3 regions of the Nocardioides scoriae genome follow, and region 1 is predicted to be linked to each of the others. Evidence: predicted binding sites of a transcription regulator. Region 1 holds the regulator's gene; each other region holds the start of a gene.
What was found. Region 1 encodes HrcA, which represses chaperone genes, less so after heat shock. Its sites were predicted from a motif close to TTGGCACTCGNNNNNNNCGAGTGCCAA; they were not measured.

Region 1 (2,265 bases):
CGGGGGAGGCCTAGACCAGCGGCAGCCGCTTCTGCGAGCGGGGCAGCTGCTCGTAGCCGCGGCGCACCGCGTGGACCAGCTCCTCCGCGGGGTAGGGCCACTGGCCGGTGTCCAGCGCCTGCGAGAGGGGTACGCCGCGGCCGGCCAGGTCGCGGACCGTCTCGGCCACGACCCCGATCGCCGAGCGCTGCTCGGTGACGAAGTCGAGGTCGACGGGCGCGCCGTGGCCCGGGACGACGACCGTGCCCGGCCCGGCCAGGCTGAGCACCAGGTCGAGGCTGAGCGGCCAGTCCATCGGCCAGCTGTCCTCGCCCCACACGGGGTTGCCGGCCTCCTCGACCAGGTCGCCGGCCAGCAGCACGTCGGCGCCCTCGACGCGCGCCACCAGGTCGCCCGAGGTGTGGCCCCGGCCCGGGTGGACGAGCTCGACGACGCGGTCGCCGAGGTCGATGGCGGTGACCGAGGAGAAGGTGTGGTCCGGCACCACGACCTCGGTGTCGGCGATGCCCTGCTCGCGCGGGTCGTCCGAGCCGCGGGCGTGGGCCTGCGCGGCGGCGGCCTGCTCGGGCAGCGCGGCCGCGGCCTCCTCGTGGGCGGTGACCGGCACCGCGCCGTACGCCGCCCGGAACGCGCCGTTGCCCAGCACGTGGTCGACGTGCACGTGGGTGTTGACGATCTCGACCACCGGGCGCGCCGAGAGCCGCCGCAGGTCGACGAGCACCTCCTCGGCCGCCGCGCGGGACGCGTGGGTGTCGACGACGAGCAGTCCGCGCTCGCCCTCGACCACGCTGACGTTGACGTCGAACCAGTCGTAGCGGGCCACCCACACGCGGTCGGCGACCTCGACGAAACGGGAGCTGGCTGTGGGGTCCGACACGGCTCGACCCTACGGCGCCCTGCGTAGACTTGGCACTCCGTGCACCGGAGTGCCAACGTGCACGGGTACCCACGCGTGGACCCAGGAGGCGAGATGCAGGAGGACCGTCGGCTCGCCGTGCTGCGAGCCATCGTCGAGGACTACGTCGCGACCCGCGAGCCGGTCGGGAGCCGCGCGCTCGTCGAGCGCCACCACCTCGGTGTCTCGCCCGCCACCGTGCGCAACGACATGGCCGCGCTCGAGGAGGAGGGGCTGATCGCCCAGCCCCACACCAGCGCCGGCCGCATCCCCACCGACAAGGGCTACCGCTTCTTCGTCGACCGGCTGACCCAGGTCAAGCCGATGTCGGCCGCCGAGAAGCGCGCCATCTCCCGCTTCCTCGAGGGCGCCCACGACCTCGACGACGTCATCTCGCGCTCGGTGCGGCTGCTCGCCCAGCTGACCCAGCAGGTGGCGATCGTGCAGTACCCCGTGCTCGCGCGCTCCACGGTGCGCCACGTCGAGCTGGTCCAGCTCGGCGGCAGCCGGGTGCTGCTGGTGCTGATCCTCTCGACCGGCCGCGTCGAGCAGCGCGTCGTGGAGCTGCCCGAGGAGCTCGACACCGACACGCTGGCCGCGCTGCGGCTGCGCATCAACCTGGCCGCCACCGGCCAGCGGATCACCGAGGCGGCGACCGCCCTGGGCGAGCTGACCCAGCAGGTCGAGCCCGGTGACCGGACCCCCGTGGCCGTCATCGGCGCGGCCCTGGTCGAGGCGATGTCGAACGAGCGCACCGACGAGCGCGTCGTGGTCGGCGGCACCGCCAACCTGGCCCGCTTCGGCGACGGCTTCGACCGCTCGATCAAGCCGATGCTCGAGGCGCTGGAGGAGCACGTCGTGCTGCTCAAGCTGCTCGGCGAGGCCACCACGGCCGACGCCATCACGGTGCGGATCGGGCACGAGGGTCCCTACCAGGAGCTCGCGTCCACCTCCGTGGTCGCCACCGGCTACGGCCCCGGCGAGGAGATCGTGGGATCCCTCGGCGTGGTCGGTCCCACCCGCATGGACTACCCCGGGTCGATGGCCGCCGTGCGCGCCGTCGCCCGCTACGTCTCCACCATCCTCGACCAGGCCTGATCCAGGCCCGTCACCGCGAACAAGGAAGAGCACCCGTGAGCCAGGACCCCTACGAGATCCTCGGCGTCTCCCGCGACGCCGAGGCCGACGAGATCAAGAAGGCCTACCGCCGGCTGGCTCGTCAGCTGCACCCCGACGTCAACCCCGACCCCTCCACGCAGGAGCGGTTCAAGGAGGTCTCGGCGGCGTACGAGGTGCTCTCCGACCCGGAGAAGCGCCGGATGTACGACCTCGGCGGCGACCCCTTCGGCCGTGGCGGCGGGGGCGGCGCC
Region 2 (2,265 bases), 1.7 Mb from region 1:
TTGGTGACCACGACGCGACGGGCGGTGCCGAGGGCCTCGAGACCGACCTGGTCGAGCTTGAGGCCGACCTCGGGGGCGATGACCTGGCCACCGGTGAGGGTGGCGATGTCCTGCATCATCGACTTGCGGCGGTCGCCGAAGGCCGGGCTCTTCACCGCGACGGCGTTGAAGGTGCCGCGGATCTTGTTGACGACCAGGGTCGAGAGGGCCTCGCCCTCGACGTCCTCGGCCAGGATGAACAGCGGCTTGCCGGCGGCGATGACCTTCTCCAGCAGGGGCAGCAGCTCGGCGATGGCCGAGATCTTGCCCTGGTGCAGCAGGATGAACGGGTCGTCGAGGACGGCCTCCATCGACTCCTGGTCGGTCACGAAGTAGGGCGACAGGTAGCCCTTGTCGAACTGCATGCCCTCGGTGAACTCGAGGTCGGTGCCCATGGTGTTGGACTCCTCGACGGTGATGACGCCGTCCTTGCCGACCTTGTCGAAGGCCTGCGCGAGCAGGTCGCCGATGTGCTCGTCGCGGCTGGACACGGTGGCCACGGCCGCCATGTCGCTGCGGTCGTCGACGTCGCGGGCGGCCTCGTCGAGGGCCTTGCCCACGGCCTCGGTCGCCTTGTCCATGCCCCGCTTGATGCTCATCGGGTTGATGCCCGCGGCCACGGCGCGCAGGCCCTCGTGGACCATCGCCTGGGCCAGCACGGTGGCGGTGGTGGTGCCGTCACCGGCGACGTCGTTGGTCTTGGTGGCGACCTCCTTCGTCAGCTGGGCCCCGAGGTTCTCGAAGGGGTCGTCCAGCTCGATCTCACGCGCGACGGTGACACCGTCGTTGGTGATGGTGGGGGCGCCCCACTTCTTGTCCAGCACGACGTAGCGGCCGCGCGGGCCCAGCGTCACCTTGACGGCGTTGGCCAGGGCGTCCACGCCCCGCTCGAGGGAGCGGCGGGCGTGCTCGTCGAACTCCAGGATCTTCGGCATCTCGGTGGATGCTCCTTTCGGTTGGTCTCAGAACGGCGATAGTCCGAGACGTTCGACACCTGGTCGCACGGTGGCGGGGTGCCGATCGTCTCGGACTATCCGATGAGGTGGATCAGGAGACGACGGCGAGGACGTCGCGGGCGGAGAGGATGAGGTACTCCTCGCCGGCGTACTTGACCTCGGTGCCGCCGTACTTGCTGTAGATGACCTTGTCGCCGACCTGGACGTCCAGGGGGACGCGGTTGCCGTTGTCGTCGACGCGACCCGGACCGATGCTCAGGACCTCGCCCTCCTGGGGCTTCTCCTTGGCAGTGTCAGGGATGACCAGGCCGGAAGCCGTGGTCTGCTCGGCCTCCAGGGCCTTGACGACGATCCGGTCCTCGAGGGGCTTGATGTTGACCGACACGGTGTCGACCTCCACTTTCCACGCAGTTGTCTGGGGGTGTCTGAGAAGTTCGCCGCCTGTGCTGAGTGCGCCGTCGCGGGGGTCGCACGCCTCACAAGCGCTGGCACACTCACGGGGAGAGTGCCAATCCAGAAACTAGCACTCACCGCAGCCGAGTGCCAGGCCGGGGGGCGTCCGTCCATGCGTCAGGATGGGGCGGTGGACCTCGACGCCTTCCGCTGGCTGCTCACCGCCGACGGGCGACGGCTCCTGGAGCGCGCCGCCGAGGTCGACCCGGGGTCGCGGTCGGGCTCGCTGGCGGGCCACGCGGCCCTGCGGCGCACCGCCTCGGCCGCGCACGTCGCCGCCGCGCTGACCCAGGTCGAGCTGCGGCGCCGGGCCGTGGCCAAGTTCGGCGACGACGCCGCCCGGATGTTCTTCACCCCCGAGGGCCTCGAGCAGGCCACCCGCGCGCCGGTGGCCGCCCACCGCGCGGCCCGCGCCCGCGCCGCCTCGGCCGCCTCGGTGGTCGACCTGGGCTGCGGCATCGGGGGCGACCTGGTCGCCTTCGCCCGCGCCGGTGCCACCGCGGCCGGCGTCGACCTCGACGAGCTGCGGGTCGAGGTCGCCCGGGCCAACCTGGACGCGCTGGGTCTCGGCGGCGCCGTCGCGGTCGCCGACGGCACCGAGGTCGACACCACCCCCTTCGACCTGGCGTACGCCGACCCGGCCCGCCGCTCGGCCCGCGGACGGGTCTTCGACGTCGACGGCTGGACGCCCCCGTGGCCGTTCGTGCTGCGCCTGCTGGAGCGCGACGCCTGCGTCAAGCTGGCGCCCGGGCTGCCCCACGACCTGGTGCCCGACCACGTCGAGGCCGAGTGGGTCAGCGACCACCGCGAGGTCAAG
Region 3 (2,265 bases), 940 kb from region 1:
TCAGCGTCTGCGTCTTCGTCATCGCCGCGGGGCTGTTCTTCGTCAAGGCGGCCAACCTGAAGCCCTTCGTGCCCCCCAGCCAGCCCGGCGAGGACGCCGGCGGCCTCAAGCAGCCGCTGTGGCAGCTGCTCACCGGCATCCAGCCCGCGTCGTACGGCGTCGCGGGGGTGTTCGTGGCCGCCGCGGTCGTGTTCTTCGCCTACAGCGGCTTCGAGGCCGTGGCCAACCTCGGCGAGGAGACCAAGGAGCCGGCCAAGGACATGCCCAAGGGACTGATCGGCACGCTCGTGGTCTGCACGGTGCTCTACCTCGGGGTCTGCTTCGTCATCACCGGCATGGTGAAGTACACCGGCCTGTCCGAGGGGGCGCCGATCTCGGACGCCTTCGACCAGGTCGGGCTGGGCTGGGCGTCGATCCTCATCAACATCGCCGCCATCGCGGGCCTGAGCTCGGTGATCCTGGTCGACATCGTCGCCATGGGTCGCATCGGCTTCGCGCTGTGCCGCGACGGCCTGCTGCCCGCGTCGGTCGGCCGCATCCACGAGCGCTTCCAGACCCCGCTGCGGATCACGCTGGCGACCACGGCGGCCGTGTGCCTGCTGGGCGCGTTCGTCCCGCTGGCCACGCTGGCCGAGATGGTCTCGATCGGCACCCTGTTCGCCTTCCTGGTGGTCGCGATCGCGGTCGTGGTGCTGCGGCGCACCAAGCCCCGCATGGAGCGGCCCTTCCGCACGCCGTCGGTGCCGTGGCTGCCGGCCGCCTCCGCGCTGTCGTGCCTGGCCCTGATGGCCAGCCTCGCCGTCGAGACCTGGCTGCGGTTCCTGGTGTGGCTCGCGCTGGGCCTGGTCATCTACTTCGTCTACGGCCGCACCCACTCGCGGCTCGCACCCGGCGTCTCGGACCGCGAGGTCACCTCCCGGCTCGGCGGCGACGAGGTCGTCTGAGCCGTCCCCACGAGGTGGGCCCGACGTTTGCACTCGACCAGGGCGAGTGCTAAAAATGGGGGTGCTGGCACTCTCATGCCGAGAGTGACAGCGGCACCATCCCATGGCCGTCCCCGTCGAGGTCAGGCAGCGCCGGTGAGAAGGGTTCACCGGGCCCGGTCCCGACCGTCCGTCGCGGGCGACGCGGTCGGCCATCCATTCACTTGAGCGTGAGGAATCGCCAAGAGCATGCCGAAGCTGATTGCTTTCAACGAAGAGGCCCGCCGCGGTCTCGAGCGTGGGATGAACACCCTCGCCGACGCGGTCAAGGTCACGCTCGGCCCCAAGGGCCGCAACGTCGTCCTCGAGAAGAAGTGGGGAGCCCCCACGATCACCAACGACGGCGTGTCCATCGCCAAGGAGATCGAGCTCGAGGACCCCTACGAGAAGATCGGTGCCGAGCTCGTCAAGGAGGTCGCCAAGAAGACCGACGACGTCGCGGGCGACGGCACCACCACCGCCACCGTCCTGGCCCAGGCCATGGTCCGCGAGGGCCTGCGCAACGTCGCCGCTGGCGCCAACCCGATGGCGCTCAAGCGCGGCATCGAGAAGGCCGTCGAGTCCGTCTCCGCGCAGCTGCTCGGGATGGCCAAGGACGTCGAGACCAAGGAGCAGATCGCCGCGACCGCGTCGATCTCCGCCGCTGACGCCATCGTCGGCGAGGCCATCGCCGAGGCGATGGACAAGGTCGGCAAGGAAGGCGTCATCACGGTCGAGGAGTCCAACACCTTCGGGCTGGACCTCGAGCTGACCGAGGGGATGCGCTTCGACAAGGGCTACATCTCGCAGTACTTCATGACCGACCCGGAGCGGATGGAGGCCGTCCTCGACGACCCCTACATCCTCATCGCCAACTCCAAGGTCTCCACGGTCAAGGACCTGCTGCCGCTGCTCGAGAAGATCATGCAGTCGGGCAAGCCCCTGCTGATCATCGCCGAGGACATCGAGGGCGAGGCCCTCTCGACCCTGGTCGTCAACAAGATCCGCGGCACCTTCAAGTCGGTCGCCGTCAAGGCCCCCGGCTTCGGTGACCGTCGCAAGGCCATGATGCAGGACATCGCGATCCTCACCGGTGGCCAGGTCATCTCCGAGGACGTCGGCCTCAAGCTCGAGTCGACCGGCATCGAGCTGCTCGGCCAGGCCCGCAAGGTCGTCGTCACCAAGGACGAGACCACCATCGTCGAGGGCATCGGCGACGCCGACCAGATCGCCGGTCGCGTCAACCAGATCCGCAACGAGATCGACAAGAGCGACTCCGACTACGACCGCGAGAAGCTGCAGG

Region 2: a site for HrcA is predicted at 1,516-1,542, ahead of groES (co-chaperone GroES). Genes of this name have one in related genera too.
Region 3: a site for HrcA is predicted at 971-997, ahead of groL (chaperonin GroEL). Genes of this name have one in related genera too.

Annotation. Positions count from the first base shown of each region.
Region 1 is NZ_LT629757.1:459,234-461,498, forward strand. Features, by position in the region: gene BLU55_RS02175 (ArsR/SmtB family transcription factor) at 1-14, shown strand, start outside; gene BLU55_RS02180 (MBL fold metallo-hydrolase) at 11-877, opposite strand; gene hrcA (heat-inducible transcriptional repressor HrcA) at 971-1,993, shown strand; gene dnaJ (molecular chaperone DnaJ) at 2,029-2,265, shown strand, end outside.
Region 2 is NZ_LT629757.1:2,157,897-2,160,161, forward strand. Features, by position in the region: gene groL (chaperonin GroEL) at 1-974, opposite strand, end outside; gene groES (co-chaperone GroES) at 1,087-1,380, opposite strand; gene BLU55_RS10330 (class I SAM-dependent methyltransferase) at 1,579-2,265, shown strand, end outside.
Region 3 is NZ_LT629757.1:3,578,480-3,580,744, forward strand. Features, by position in the region: gene BLU55_RS16950 (APC family permease) at 1-944, shown strand, start outside; gene groL (chaperonin GroEL) at 1,173-2,265, shown strand, end outside.